2 regions of the Thalassoglobus sp. JC818 genome follow, and region 2 is predicted to be linked to the other one. Evidence: riboswitches for the same ligand, from Rfam matches in the RefSeq annotation. Region 2 holds a riboswitch; the other holds the start of a gene.
What was found. Region 2 has a riboswitch for cobalamin ahead of AB1L42_RS10625 (DUF1559 domain-containing protein). Riboswitches for the same ligand answer to the same signal wherever they lie in the genome.
Positions count from the first base shown of each region.

Region 1: linked by a shared signal. The riboswitch ahead of AB1L42_RS20175 (DUF1559 domain-containing protein) and the one ahead of AB1L42_RS10625 (DUF1559 domain-containing protein) in region 2 are both predicted to bind cobalamin.

Region 1 is NZ_JBFEFI010000008.1:164,494-171,984, reverse strand. It holds gene AB1L42_RS20180 (DUF4465 domain-containing protein) at 1-752, opposite strand, end outside; cobalamin riboswitch at 855-1,060, opposite strand; cobalamin riboswitch at 1,221-1,413, shown strand; gene AB1L42_RS20175 (DUF1559 domain-containing protein) at 1,470-2,495, shown strand; gene AB1L42_RS20170 (ankyrin repeat domain-containing protein) at 2,653-3,096, shown strand; gene AB1L42_RS20165 (hypothetical protein) at 3,418-3,957, shown strand; gene AB1L42_RS20160 (alkaline phosphatase PhoX) at 4,128-5,531, opposite strand; gene AB1L42_RS20155 (hypothetical protein) at 5,525-5,680, shown strand; gene AB1L42_RS20150 (VOC family protein) at 5,815-6,249, shown strand; gene AB1L42_RS20145 (DUF937 domain-containing protein) at 6,724-7,491, shown strand, end outside.
Region 2 is NZ_JBFEFI010000003.1:708,235-715,725, forward strand. It holds gene AB1L42_RS10620 (hypothetical protein) at 1-187, opposite strand, end outside; gene AB1L42_RS10625 (DUF1559 domain-containing protein) at 378-1,313, opposite strand; cobalamin riboswitch at 1,477-1,695, opposite strand; gene AB1L42_RS10630 (sulfatase) at 1,889-3,391, shown strand; gene AB1L42_RS10635 (NUDIX hydrolase) at 3,445-3,987, opposite strand; gene AB1L42_RS10640 (thiamine phosphate synthase) at 4,162-5,712, shown strand; gene AB1L42_RS10645 (cytochrome c biogenesis protein CcdA) at 6,018-7,491, shown strand, end outside.

The DNA.
Region 1 (7,491 bases), on a different contig from region 2:
TAAGGTCCTGAATCGCTTGAACTCAAATTGAAAGCGATCGTTTGCGCACCAGCCAGACTGGACAGGTCCATCAATGTCCATTCGTCCACAATATAATCTTGTGTGTTATCGGTGAACCGATAGTCGGCCAGATAAAACTCAACTGTCGCGCCGAGCGCCTGACCGAATTCATCGATTCCGTATGCACTTAGTTTAAGCCAGTCGGCGTCGTTACCTGTGTCCCCGCCGAACTTCTTGGCGAATCCATCTCCATTTGTCATCGACAATGCTGCGTAAGTTGTGTTTGTGACGTAAGCGCTGGTGACAGCAACTCCAGTCGCGACGGTAAAGTGAGGCAACGCCAGCAGGTGAGCGGTGTTCGTTGGATCGAAGGCGATCGGATCAAGTTGGTTCGCATTGACATCATCGTATCCGAATCCGATTCCGAAGTTCGATCCGCTTTGCGCCGCTCCGGCAAAGGTGCTGAACTGGTTCGTGAATCCGGCGATTGAGGTGTTTGTTTCGTTGGAGTATGCGAAACCGCTCCAACTGCCATAAAAGTCTTCGTAGTTGTTTGCAAACTGTGCTGAACCGCTTGTGAAACTTCCGTTGTAAAGTGTCCCGCCGTACGGACCTGGGCTTTGTGCACCAGTGAGATCTGGACCGTTCCAGTGTGAATCTGGCGAGAGCGGCAGGTCGTCAAAGTCGACCATTTCAGCTTGAACGAGCTGGGGAATGAGCAGCGCAATTGCGCATGCGAATCTTAAAGCCATGAAAGTGCCTTCCAGAGGAGAACCCCAGACTTTCTCCGCGAAGTTACCTGTTGCGGGAGTAGGGGCGATCGAGATGAACTGCAGTTTCCGTTCTCACGCGGACACCTGCTGTCAAACGCTGGTAGGTCTTCTGGCTTCCAGGCCATTTTCGTTCACCCTTCTCACCTGTACAGGTAATGGGCAGTTGCACGACGAAAATGAATATGCCTGGTTACAGCGGCGTGGACCGCTCCAGTTTTTCACTGGATTCCCTGTTTGCTGATTTTTTTAAGATTAAAAATTCAGCCACCAACGTAACTGCGGAGCAGGCTAACTACGTGCTATGAACAATGTCAAGCTGGGTAAACTCAATTTAAGGCTTGATTGCAGAAGATGGGTCGGTTACAAGACCTCCCGTCAGTCGAGAGTTCGATCGACGAGAGTTTCGTCCTGAAATTGGCTTTCAGTCAGTCGGTGTTTACGGAAAACACTCGGTTTGCAGGATTTGAAATCATCTCGTGAACGATCGATCAGGAAGCCGGTGTGAATCCGGCACGGGACCGCCGCTGTGTGCGAGAAGGTCTCCAGACACGATGCCACTGTGAGTCTAATCTCATGGGAAGGCGTTTGGAGCCCGTTTGACTCGTGAGTCAGAATACAGCTCGACGTGACAACCATGTGATGCTTCGGCCCTAAGCATCCTGGATGGCATGATTGACAGGTTCGGTGTCGGCCTGGATGTCCGTCCGCGCGGTCGAAGCGTGCTTGATCGGATTCGTCGACGTGAACAAGCCTTCTTCGCTTTCTCTCCGCTTTCGCGCATTTACGCTCATCGAACTGCTCGTGGTGATTGCCATCATTGCGGTTCTCATCGCTCTCCTGCTGCCGGCAGTGCAGCAAGCTCGAGAAGCAGCTCGCCGCTTGCAATGTAAGAGCAATCTGAAGCAGATCGGAATTGCACTCCACAACTACCACGACGTCCATAATGCCTTTCCGAAGGGAGGTTTCGGGGGGGCGATGACCCCGGCGAACGTCGCCAATCCAGCGATGAAGCAGACTGCTCTGACATTGAGTTGGGGAGCGGCCATTCTGCCGGGTTTAGATCAGGCAAATCTGTTTCATCAGATCAATCAAAACGAGTGGTACGTTCACCCGGACAATGTCCCGGTCGGACAGACGATCCTGCCGGTCTATCTCTGTCCATCTGTTCCGGCACCTGAAATGCTGAAGCCGAATGGTGATCAGACATCGGCACCGGAAAGGTTTGCGCGGACCGACTACGGAGGAAACTGGGGCGAACGTGGGCTTCGCTGTTATCCTTCCACCAATTGTCAGAACAACTATGGTGGAACAGGATCGGATTCTTACCGTGGGATGTTTCCATTGCTGGGAGCGCCTGTGGCTCGCATTCGAGATGTCACTGATGGAACGACGAATACAGTCTTCGTGGGTGAGGCTCCCAACGGATTACATTCCATCTGGATCGGACATAAGAATGTGTTCGATCAAAGCTCGCCCATCAACGGTCGCTATGCATCTCCCGGGGATACGCAATGGCAGTCTTGTATTACGTTCGGTGGCACTGCCAATCCTCCGGGAAAACTGGGCTGCGACTTCGGCCAGGAGTTTCATAGCTTCCATACTGGAGGCTCACAATTCCTGTTAGTTGATGGCTCTGTGAGATTTATTTCGGATTCGATCGACATCGTCACCTTTGCAGCGACACTCTCAAGGAAGGGCAAAGAAATTGTCGGCGAATTTTAATTCAACCTTCTCGAGCACGGATTGGCCGTGATCGGGAAAATTTATCGTGACAGAATATTTTTAATCACCTGCTGGCGATGCTGTGTGTCTGACCAGCATGGGACGAAGGATTAAGGACAAATCGGATTTCTACATTCGACGGGGAAGCTGCAAGCGCATGCGGCTTCTTCTAAGGAAGCATCCTGAACTGCTCAAGTCAGACGAAGCGATGCTGATCTTCACAGCGATTTGGGAAAATCGTTCGATGCTTCGCTGGCTGCTTGAACGAGGTGTTTCCCCTGACTGCCGATTGGGAAAAGTCGGCAACACACCGCTGATGCAAGCAGCTGCAGAAGGCGATCTTGAGGCGATGGTGTTGCTGTTGGATTTCGGCGCAGATCCCAACGCTCTCAACGAGGAATCAGAAAATCCACTCGGTTTTGCGGTTGCCTGGAAACAACTCGAACCGATCCGAGTCCTTGTCGCTGCAGGCGCTGATATCAACGACACAGCCGATTCTGGGCCTGAACGGACTCAACTCGATATCGCTGAGTTCTCCGGCTGGACCGAGGTCGCCGCACTCTTGCGATCCCTTGGAGCGAAACGTTTCAGTGAGTTGTGAGTTCTGAACTTTCTTTGAGTTTAATTGCTCCGGTTGTCGCATTGATCCCAGTGGAGATCGAAGAATGGGATGTGAGTCAGACCGAGATTCTCCATCTTACCGCAACCGCATTTGAAGAGAGTCAATTCGGCAGACAATGCCGATGAACTCGGGCGGACTGGCGACTGATGTGAATCTTGAGCTGATGATCTCACTGGAGGGCTCAGATCGGGGTATCATGCGTTTCGATTCGCACCGAATCGTCTCTAACAGCCGGTGCGACGATGGACAGACGACCAGCTAAGTTCGTCCACTAAACATCTCTTTTAAGTGGTTCAACGCATGATGCCGCGACTCATTCTTTCTCCAGTGGTTGCACTTCTCTTTTTCACTCTGGCAGATACCGCAAATGCCGACTTCATCCTCTTCTCGGTCCCGCATCCGAGGTGGGATGCAGACGAGTCGGAGCCTGTTGAGCATCCGTTGTTGCGTCCCGATTTGCGTGAGCTGAGTTTCGAGACTTCTCAAGGGGGCTCTTCGCGAGCAAAGAAATCCTCCAATTCGGGTTCCCTGAAGAGCTACTTGCAATCACTTTTTGCGGGGCTCGCATTACCGGAGCCGGTTCTGCCCGGAACCAATCCGGATGGATCTCCCCGCTACGTTCCGTATATCACGGTGGAAGATTTTCGCGAACGACTCGGAGACAATCGATACGCCAAGCGGTTGCTAAATCGTTTCGTGAAATCGGACAGGTTGCTGTTCTTCCCTGGACGAAGTCATGTCGATCCAGAACCCGTTCCAGAGCCTACTTCGATTGTTCTCTGGGGGATCGCTCTGATGGTGATGGTCACAGGACATCGCCTGCGAACTCGGATGGCTTAACAACACGGTGTCATCGCTCATCTATGTCACTCAAATAAAACAGGCTCGACGACGAAGTGTTGCCGGGCCTGTTTCGAAGACTGTAATTCGCTCCTGAACTCGTCTCATAGTCCTGGCAGAATGATACATTCAGAGAATTGAAACGAGTCAGATGCTTTGGGAATACATATCTAAAGTAAACCTTCGCCCCATGGACCAGTGATGGCGAATGTAATTCCGGGGCTTTGCGAGTTCACGAACAGCCATTTGCCGTCGCTGCTGAAAGTGGCTCCGGCCCATTCTGAGCCGCGGAAGTCGCCGGTCCAGTTATTGCGTTCCCCGCGGAGCTGCACGTTGTTTTTAGCGAAAGTGAAGAGTTCTCCGTCGACTGTTAAACCGTGGAGTCGTTGGGGAGCGAGGTCTCCATCTTCGCAGAGAATAATTCCTCCACGTGGGCTGACAGCGAGGTTGTCAGGGGAGTCAAGAACTTCGTTCGATGGGGATGAGAAGAGAAGTGTCAGGGTTTCGGCCCGAGGGTCATACTTCCAGATCTGGCCAGCCCCGGCTGAGCCTCCACTCGTTGCGTCGAAGTAAACTGCGTCGTTGCCGAACCAGCAACCTTCAAGCCGGGCGAATGTGGTCGCTCCCTGAGCTTTCCCCTGAGAGAAGCATCCATGTTTGTCACCTTCTTGTTCTCCGACAGGACCTTGGTCGTGAGGTTTGTGAGGATCTTCGATCGAGACCCAGCGACAATCATAAGTCTTGCTAACCTGATCAGTCGTTCGCAGGTCTAATTCCCCGACGACCTTCAACATCTCGAGTCGACCGCCGTTGGCGAGATTCCCGGGTTTGTTCGGAATGAAGCGATAGAAGCCGGCGGTTCCGTTGTCTTCGGTCTGATAGACGAAACCCGTTTCCGGATCGACAGCCACAGCTTCGTGAACGAATCGACCCATATCTTTGATCGGGTTTGCAGTCGCGGATTCACCGACGGGAACTTCGAAGACCCATCCATGCGACTCGCGAAAATCCATCTGCTCGCCGTCATCGTAATCTCCAGGCCCGAGAACTGTCTCTTCGCATGACAGCCAGCTTCCCCAGGGAGTTGGTCCCCCAGCACAGTTCTTGACCGTTCCGGACAGACTCGGAGTTGCTGACAGCCACTCGCTTTTCTTTGCATCGAACTTGAGTGTTGAGCATCCGCCAGCTGCGTTGGAATCGTAGGTGATTCCTTCTTTCCCGAACGCCGGGAGAGCACTGGAGAGTTCGTGATTTCGGCACAGGGTAATAACGCCGTCTTCATCTTCCGAGATGACAGCCATTCCGTCGTGTGCGCCCGGGACGACTGTTCCGTCACTCATGTGGTCGCCGGTCCAACTGAATGACCAGTAAGTGAATCCCTCAGGAAGTTGAAGCAGCGGCAAGCCGGTCGATTGATCGATGGTTGGCGCCAAAGCTCCATAGCTGCGGGTAGAGCGTCGATAAGGCTCGCTGGCAATCAGGCTTTGAAAAGCGGTTCCGAGTGAATGACAACCGAGGCTGAAGGCGCTGGCTTTCAAGAAGAGTCGACGAGGAACCTGTTGAGAAGATGACATACAAAGAACTCCGGGAAATGAACTTGAGCAGCACCGAAAGCAACGGCGTTGACTCTCTGATGAACGAGACCTCGATGCTCACTCTGCTGTGGTGGTCGCTGTTTCTCAAGCTTCCGAAGGTCGGCTTCACATCGAATTCACGAGCTTGATTCAAAGTTCACAGCGGGCAATTCCAATGCGTTAGTTTCTCCGATGGATTGCAATGATCGGTCGACCTGTTAGATGCTTGTTCAGCCAGACTGGCGATTCAATTTCTGCGTTCAATTGGTGACGGAGTTTCGAAGTGCAACCAAGAATCAGCATGATCACGCTCGGCGTCCGAGACTTGCAACGGTCCATTGAGTTTTACGGGAAGGGACTGGGCTTCCCGAAAATTGATTCACCGCCGACAGTCGCGTTCTTCAATCTCTCCGGAACGTGGCTCGGTCTTTATGGTCGAGAGGCCCTTGCGGAAGATGCTCAAGTTTCAGCGGACGGTCACGGGTTTCCTGGATTCTCGCTCGCTCACAATGTTTCCTCTGAGGAGGAAGTGGATGCCGTTTTAGAAGAAGCTGTGCGTGTCGGTGCGAAACTCGTAAAGCCGGGGCAGAAGGTTTTTTGGGGCGGCTACTCGGGGTACTTTGAAGATCCGGATGGCTATCTGTGGGAAGTCGCTCACAATCCGTTCGAGTGGATCGGGCCTCCGGATCTCAATCAGTCCAATCCATCGGATGGTTAGATTGTAGAAGGTTTTACGGAGTTGATTCAGTTTTCATTTTGGCGATCGTTGGCTGGCTTCAAGCGGTCGTTTTTCGTGATGATTTGGCAGCGACAGAGCATGCTGAATCACGATTGCATCTTGACGAAAGCCTCAGAATACATTTCAATAGTTGTTGATGGGACTGCTGTTTCGTTCGTGTTGTGAGAATACCCGCTCTCTTAACTGGAGGGTGCTGATGAGTTCTCGAGTGGCGAATGTGGTTCATAGGAAAACTTTGAATCAGTCGGCAGTCCTTCTGTTGACTCTTAGCCGTGGCAATCGGTGCGACTTCGATAGATATCGAGTGTCGCACATGCAACAGGATCGCCTCTTTTCGATTTTGTACCCGTCCCTTCCTATGGATGAGGACTGGTCTCGAATGGCCCGATGGCGATTGCTCCACTCTCACGGTGTCGCTTTCCCCGGTCACGTTTTCGAAATCGGAGCGATCTCATGAATCTCGTCGAAGTGATTCAAAGCCAAATGACTTCTGTGTTGACCAGCAAGCTTTCGGCAATGCTCGATGTCGATGAAAAGAAGGCCGAAGCTGCGTCAAAGGCGGCGATTCCGGCGTTGTTTTCCGTTTTCTCCGGGTTCGTGTCGCACCGGTCAGGAGCAGAATTGCTGACTGATAAGCTGAACCAGTTTGAACGTGACGACCGTGAACGAGTCGCAGGATTCATGGACAGTCGTCCAACGGAAGCTGCGCGTTGTGGTTATCAGTTTCTCGTTGATCTGCTCGGTCAGAGCACTGTTACCTCTCTGACCTGCGCTCTCGTTCGTTATCTGGGAAGCAGTACCGACGCTGTCAAAAAGCTTGTCGGGTATCTCGCACCCGTCATCTTAGGGCAGGTGTCCAAACAATTTCATGGGGAGGAGATCACCACTCAGGGATTGGCAAACCTCTTTGAGAATCAGAGGTCTCACGTCGCTCATGCACTGCCGAAAGGGCTCTCGCTGGACGAAATTCCGGGTCCATCGTCTCTCGGTCGTTCACGTCGAAAGTCTGACGACGTCAGACAGGACGTCGAGCCGTCTCCAGTTCGCACCTGGGCACCGGTCGCTGCACTCGTCCTTCTGGCACTGCTGGCGTGGAATTTCTTTCAGGCGCCTCAATTGGCTGATTCGGACGTCGTCAGCCAAAAATCGCTCGCCGGTCCCGTCCAGTATGAAGCCATGAAACCGGTATCCCCGGTGGAAGAGAGTGATTCCCCAGCAAGT
Region 2 (7,491 bases):
GAAGGTTTGATCCGGGGTCTTGCGGATTCTCGGAAGGGAGGTGAATTGAAGCAGGAATGGTGAAGGCCGATCGAGATTTCAAATCGAACGCCACCTGCACTTCGGGCTGTGAAACATTCGCCACCTCCGCGGAGCCGCAACCGGCAGCGAGAATGATGCAAACGCAAATCAGAGGTTTGATTGACATCGTGAATAGTCCCGACGGAATACGATTGATTGAGAAGCAAGACGCTCTTCGGTGGGCTTTTAGCCGCATGTACTTCGAGTACTTCGAAGAAGTCCGGAGATCTGCGGATCGGTTAGTTGTTTGAACATGCGTTCGTCGTGAACAACATCAAAGACGCAGATCGTGGCCCGAAGAGCCCGCCTCAACGAACCTACTTGCGGTCATAGAATTTGTCGGGATTGTCCGTGTCACCGTCAGTCACATGTCCGAGCCGTTTTTCATCCATCAGATTCGCTTGTTCCTGCAAGACGAAATTCGGTCCGGGGACCTGAATGGAGAAGTTGCGTCCGAAGGTTTCGACATGACCATCGAGGAAGGCAACGTTCGCGGAATCAGAGTGACGGAAATGGGTGTTCGGGAAGTTGCGGCTGGGAGCGTCGAGAATCCAGTTTTCCTCGAAGCTGAATTGCGGCGGAGAGAAAGAAGTCATTTTCACTTGTGCACTGTCAGCGAACGCAATGGTTTGACTCATCGATACCACATCTCGGAAGCGACGTGTCGCTGGTTGCCGACTTGGCTGAGCTGCGTAAGTGGGGGGATCCCAACTGATCCCCGAAGACCGGGATAGCTCGTAGCCGTTGAATGCAAATCCGGAAGCTGGCCGGCCGAACCGAACTGTATCCATCTGAGGAGGACCGAAATTGGGGCACTGGAATGAGGTGTAACTCGTTTCCATGTACGAAGCCAAAGGGCCTTTTGCATAGTCGAGTTGCTGGGAGATGTCGGTTTCGTCATAGTCAACAACGCCAAACCAGAACTGAGCAGTCCCCTGCCCGCCGGAGAAGTTCGTGAGGTAGTTCAATCGCTCGGTGTCTTCGATGACGTATGGCACCATCATCTCGTAATGCACATCAGCGTAATTGTGGAGTGCGAGAACGATTTGTTTGAGCCGGTTGCGACACTGAGTTCTGCGTGCAGCTTCGCGGGCCTGTTGTACAGCTGGGAGCAGAAGGGCGATTAGAATGGCAATGATCGCGATGACGACCAGCAATTCGATGAGTGTAAATCCACGCTGAGTCGACAGTTTGCGGGCATAGAAAGATCGCGGATGCCTTCGCCGCAGGCGAGGCACAAGAGAAGTCCACATGACAATTCTCCGTTGTCAATTGAGTGCATTCTGACGAACCAGCATCCGATCAGTTCGACAGCGCGTTTAGCCCTATTTATTCGAACCCACTCTGATCTGTTTCGACGCTTTGATCACATGCGAGAACAGACAGGAAGCAGTTTCGTCTCAAGCAGAGCTAAAACGTTTTCAGCGACGTCCAGGCAGGTCTTCTGACTTCCGGATCAACCGACTCACCGCACCTTCCCGAGATCTGGAGCAGATTCATTAGCTGCTGATGATCTCAGTGGTCTTAACGGCTTTTGTCCCCGGTTACAGCGGCGGGACCGCGACGGATTCGCACCGTCTTCCCTATTCTCTCACCTACAACACGCAAGCAAGCACCTGTGTCGAAGCTGGATCATACATCGCGGAGAAGGGTTGTCAAATCACGTTTTGAGTGTGTCGATTCCCTGTCGCCGTTCGATCGGACCAAACTTTTGTGGCGAAGTTAGATGGTGTTCGGAGGGATTCATTGTGAGTTGCTACTGTCCAACCGGGGGGCTCACTACAATCGCAATAACTTATCTTGATGGGTTCTTCTGAGGAAACATTGAATGCCGATTGCCAAAGTTCGCCAGCAGGTGCGGTCTCTCTCTTTGATCGCTTTGACGATTTGTTTACTCGCGGCGAGCGGCTTGGCTGCAGATCGTCCGAACGTGCTGTTCATCATCTCTGACGATCTGAATAACTCGCTGGAGTGCTACGGGCACGAGTTTGTGAAGTCTCCGAACATCGATCGCCTCGCAGAAGGAGGAGTCAAATTCGAGAAAGCATATTGTCAGTACCCGCTATGCGGACCGAGTCGAAATTCAATGCTGTGCGGGCTCTATCCGAACAGCACCGGAATTCTTTCGAACAGCCAGATCTTTCGACAGACAATTCCCAGCCATCGAAGTCTGTCACATTCATTTCGGATGTCTGGGTATTTCGCAGCCCGGATTGGAAAGCTCTATCACTACAACGTCCCCAAATCTGTCGGGACAAATGGTCACGATGATCCCGGTTCATGGGAATTGGAATTAAACCCTGCCGGGTGCGATCGGCTTCTCGAAGAGCCGGATATCTTCACGTTGAAGCCAAATAACTTTGGCGGAACACTGAGCTGGTATGCATCACCGCGGGAAGACAAGCTGCACACGGACGGAATGCTCGCCAGCGACGCAGAGTGGGTTCTGGAACGCTGTGCTCGTGAGGGGGAACGTCCCTTCTTTCTCGCTGTCGGCTTTTATCGGCCACACACTCCTTACGTGGCCCCTGCTCCCTACTTCGACAATTATCCGGTTGAGGACATGCCGCTTGTTGCCGGAGTCGAGGAAGATGTGAAGGACCTCCCAGCAGATGCACTCGGATCACACAAGAAAGAGCACGACCTGCTCAACGATTCGCTTCGGCAGCAAGCCAAACAAGCTTACTTTGCAAGCATTGAATTCATGGACGCCCAAGTGGGGCGGATTCTCAACAAGCTGGAAGAACTTGGACTCGCGGAGAACACCATTGTCGTCTTCACCAGTGACCATGGGTATCACCTTGGTGAGCATGGGTTGTGGCAGAAGATGAGCCTCTTCGAAGAGAGCGCTCGTGTGCCACTTATCATGAGAGTTCCGGACATGAAAACAGCCGGAAGCGTCGCGGAAACGCCGGTTGGTCATATCGATCTTTATCCAACGCTCTGCGAACTTTGCAATGTCGAGGCTCCCTCGAATCTTCAGGGTCAAAGCCTCGTTGAAATTTTGAATGACCCATCTGCAACCGGCAGAGGTTGGGCGCTCACCGAAGTCGTCCGCGGAGGGAATGCAAAGCGTCGTTTCGGATATTCATTGCGGACGCCACGATGGCGGTATACGGAATGGGATTCCGGAAAAGCGGGGCGAGAACTCTATGACCACGACGCCGATCCGTTGGAGCAAACAAATTTGGCAGAGCGAGAAGAACACCAGTCGCTCATCACGGAATTGTCCTCTCAGATCAGTCAAGCAGTTCAGGGAACGTTTCCCGAATCCGGTGAAATTCCACCGGTTTCAAAATCGACCTGGGCTCCGAATCTGACCGATCCGTGATTCATTGATTTGGATGAGAATCCCGAGAAACTTCCGGGAGTGCTCTCCGGATCTCACTTGTTCTCAGATTCTTGCATCGCGAGCAATCCAAGCGCGCCGTAAACCTTCTGATCGACCATGGTGCGCGAGGTCTGTTTGCGTTGCAACCAGCGAGCAATGCGACCCATCGGGATGACGTGGACCTTGATGTCTTCGGACTCATCTCCGCCACCAGCTTCGACTTGAACGACGTCACGAGTGAGGTAGAAGTCGACCACTTCAGACGTCATTCCAGCGGATGATGGACTTCTCAAGAGAAACTCGAACTTCTCTCCCTGAAAACCTGTTTCCTCCAGCAGTTCGCGTCGGGCTGCCTGCTCGAACTGCTCCTGTTCCTGACCGGGGATGTCTCCAGCGAGTCCGGCGGGCAGATCGACGACTTTTTTCTGAACCGGGGGACGATACTGTTCGGTCAAAACAAGACAGTCGTCGGTGGTCACCGCAATAATGGCCACGACTCCCCTGGCGTTGACGCGCTCTGCGAACTCCCATTTTCCCTGTTTGACCAGTTTGAGATGTTTTCCGGCGAACAGTTCCTCTGTGCGTTGGCGTGGCATCCGGACAAGATCCTCGGATTGAATAATTGGGAGCGTAGAACTGCGTGGTCAGACCATTGCAGCATTTGGTTTTGCGATCGACAATAGAGGAAATTCTCGCCCACCGCACTTGGGAACGAATTGTCCGGTTGCTTCACTTGCGTCCAGCGACCTTCCCTTCAGAATGACAGCGTCATGAACGAATTTCACGAATCTCCATGGGCAGATCGCAATTTGACGACAGGAGTCGTTCGAATTCTCGAGCGAGTCACTGAAGCCCGCTGCGAAGAGGTTTCGTGTTCACTCTTTCAGCTTTTGCTGCATGAACTTTTCATCGATGAAAACCAGGCGAGCACTCTGATCTCCCTGTCTGACGAGTCGATCGCTTCAATCCTCAACGACGCCCAATGGCCAATCGAGCAGGAAGCAGCTTCGGAGCGTGAGTGGCAAATGACGCTGCTTCGCCATGCTGATCGAATTGCGATTGAACATTCCGAGGAAGGTGTGACGGGCACCGAGCATTTGTTGCTCGCTGCGATTGGTCTCAGCCCAGCGATTCACAAGTTTCTCGTCGAACAGGGTGTGGAGCCGGAGAGTCTCGCTGGCCAACTCGAAACTCCTGAGAACACTTTAGAAATCGAAGTCAAAGAGGAATTTCAGATTCGACCGGTTCAGATTGGAGCGGTCGACGAAGCGACGCTGTTCCGAGTCTTGGATGCGTCGTCAAACCGCTGCCGAGAAGGAATTCGCGTCGTTGAGGATTACGTTCGATTCGCGCTCAACGATCGACTTCTCTCTAAATCGCTGAAGAGCTTGCGGCACGACCTGACAACGGTGCTGAACTATCTTGGGCAATCACAGTGGGTGAGTTGCCGCGACACTATCCGCGACGTTGGAACTCAGGAAACGCTCGGATCAGAAACTCGACGGGAAACTTCACTCGACGTGCTTCGGGCCAATCTCAAGCGGACGGAAGAGTCGCTTCGAACGATCGAAGAGTTCTCAAAACAACTCAACCCCGAGTGGAGCCAGCAGCTCGAGCAGATTCGATATCGGTTTTATACGATCGAGAAAGCTGTCGAAACGTGTGTGCACAGCCGAATCCGTTTGGCCGATGCCCGCCTGTACCTGCTCGTCACCTCCGAAAGTTGTCGATACGGGCTTGAGCAGACGGTTCGCAACACAATTACAGCCGGTGTTGACGTGGTTCAGCTGCGAGAGAAGTCGTGGCCTGACCGAAAGTTAATTGATCTCGCAGCCCAGGTGAGAAGCTGGACAGCCGAACACAATACCTTGTTCATTGTGAATGACCGCCCAGATATTGCCGTCGCTGTCGGAGCTGACGGAGTGCATCTCGGTCAGGATGACATGAGCGTCGCTGAGGCCCGGCAGATTGTGGGAAGCCGAGTGTTGATTGGTGTTTCAACGCACAGCCTCGAACAGGCTCGAACTGCAATCTTTGACGGTGCTGATTACCTGGGAGTGGGGCCGACTTTCTCTTCACAGACGAAGGAATTCACTGATTTTCCCGGACTCGACTTCGTGTCCGCCATGGCGAGAGAAACCTCAATCCCCTGGTTTGCGATTGGCGGGATTGACGAAGATCGACTGCCTCTCGTGCTTCAGGAAGGGGCGAGTCGAGTCGCTGTCAGCAATGTGATCTGCAATGCGCCCCATCCAAGAGGGGTCGCCAGAAAGTTTGCGACCGAACTCGCTTCCAAATCGTCCATCTCGTCAGAAATGTGATCTGTGGCACAGACTCGTTGGCGGAATGTCTCGATAATTTAAAGTGTGAAAGTCGATTGAGTCGGTTTTCACTGAGCAGAATACCTGGCGGTTTTGAAAGCCTTCAGAAAACGAAAATCTCAGCGACATCTGTTCCCCAATTTAACGAACTTGGAAGCAGGCTGGTGATGAAACCAATCTTGAGAGACATCTCGCTTCGGTCGAGTTGATCGGGTAAAATCGTCTGCTGTTGTTGAGATATCGAGAACCTGAAAATGACAGGTTTCGAAGTTTCTAAGAGTCGATCAGAGATCGAGGATACATTGATGCAACGTGCATGGTTCGCGGCATTTGCTGTGATTTGCCTATTGTTCCAGAGTTCCGCAACACCTGTTTCGGGACAAGATGCTTTTCCCGGGTTGTTTGAGGTCGAGCAGAAACCTGCTTTTCAGGGCTTGGCTCCAAAGGAAGCAACGGTTGAGGCTGCGCTTCGCCCGACGGATAAGCCAGGTGTCGTTCAATTTGAATTGACGCTGACGATTCCCGAGGGTGCCAACAGCTATTCTCAAAGCAAAGACTTTGCAAAGCCGACTGTGATCGAGCTTTCGAACATCAAGGGCTGGACCGCTCTCGATGACAAGTTCACTCCGAAACCAAAGCCGAAGAAGCAATTCGACGAACTCTTCAATAAAGAAGTCGAGAAGCTCATCGGAACAACAGTCTTTTCACGACGGTACCTCGCTCCGCAAGGGACCGATATCCGCAGCGCCAGCTTCTCCGGAACAATTGATTTTCTCCTGTGTGATGCTGGAAGCTGTACTCCTCAATCTGAAAAGTTTGTGGCCAAGTACTCGCCAGAAAAGAAGGCAGAGTCTGAATCGAACGTCTCCGAATTGTTCGCTCCTCCCGGCGAAGTGATTGACGCTCCCACGGTTCAAATTCCGTCGGTCTCGTCAGAAGAAGTGACCCTTGATGGTCCGTTTAAATACGGGTACGAAATCACCCCACAGCGTAAAAAGCTCGGAGAGCTTGAGGGCGACCCTGTTCGTTTGGGGATTCAACTGACTCCGGCCGACTTCAAAGTTGGCGATGAAGTCACCTTGTCGCTGCAGATGAAGTTGTTGGATGACTGGCATACATACGGGTTAAAAAAAGCTGAGACCCAAATTGAGTTGCCGACCGTCATCAAACTCAAGGAAGTCTCTGGTCTCAAGGAACTCACGGAATTCAAGTCGACACCAGCACCTGAAGCAAAAACTTCGGACTTCGGAACTTCAAACGTCCACGCGGATCATGTGACGTTCAGCAAGACATTCCGAGTCACGAACCCGAGTGAAGTTGGAATCCAGGGGTCGATCTCTTATCAGATTTGCAAGACATCGTGCCTGCCACCCAACCCGACTCTATTCTCGCTGGGGACCTTGCAGCTTCCCGCCGATATTGCCAACGCACGTCCGATTCTTGAGTCAGCCGTGACCTCGACCGAGTCGGCGGAAACTGCAACCGAAGCCGACTCAGGTGAACAGGTCGCGTCATCAGATGCGAAGAGTCCCTCGCCGGTGGACGACCTCTTCGCCTCTGAGACTGAAGGAGCGATCGAATCTCTCGGGGTGGCGATTCCTCTCGCTTTTCTTGGGGGGCTTTTGCTGAACGTAATGCCGTGCGTTTTGCCGGTCCTGGCGATCAAGATTCTCAGTCTAGTGCAACAAGCTGGGGAAAGCCGGTTGCGCGTGCTCTCGCTGAATCTGTCTTACACAGCTGGGGTTCTTCTGGTCTTTCTCGTTCTCGCGGTGGTCTCAT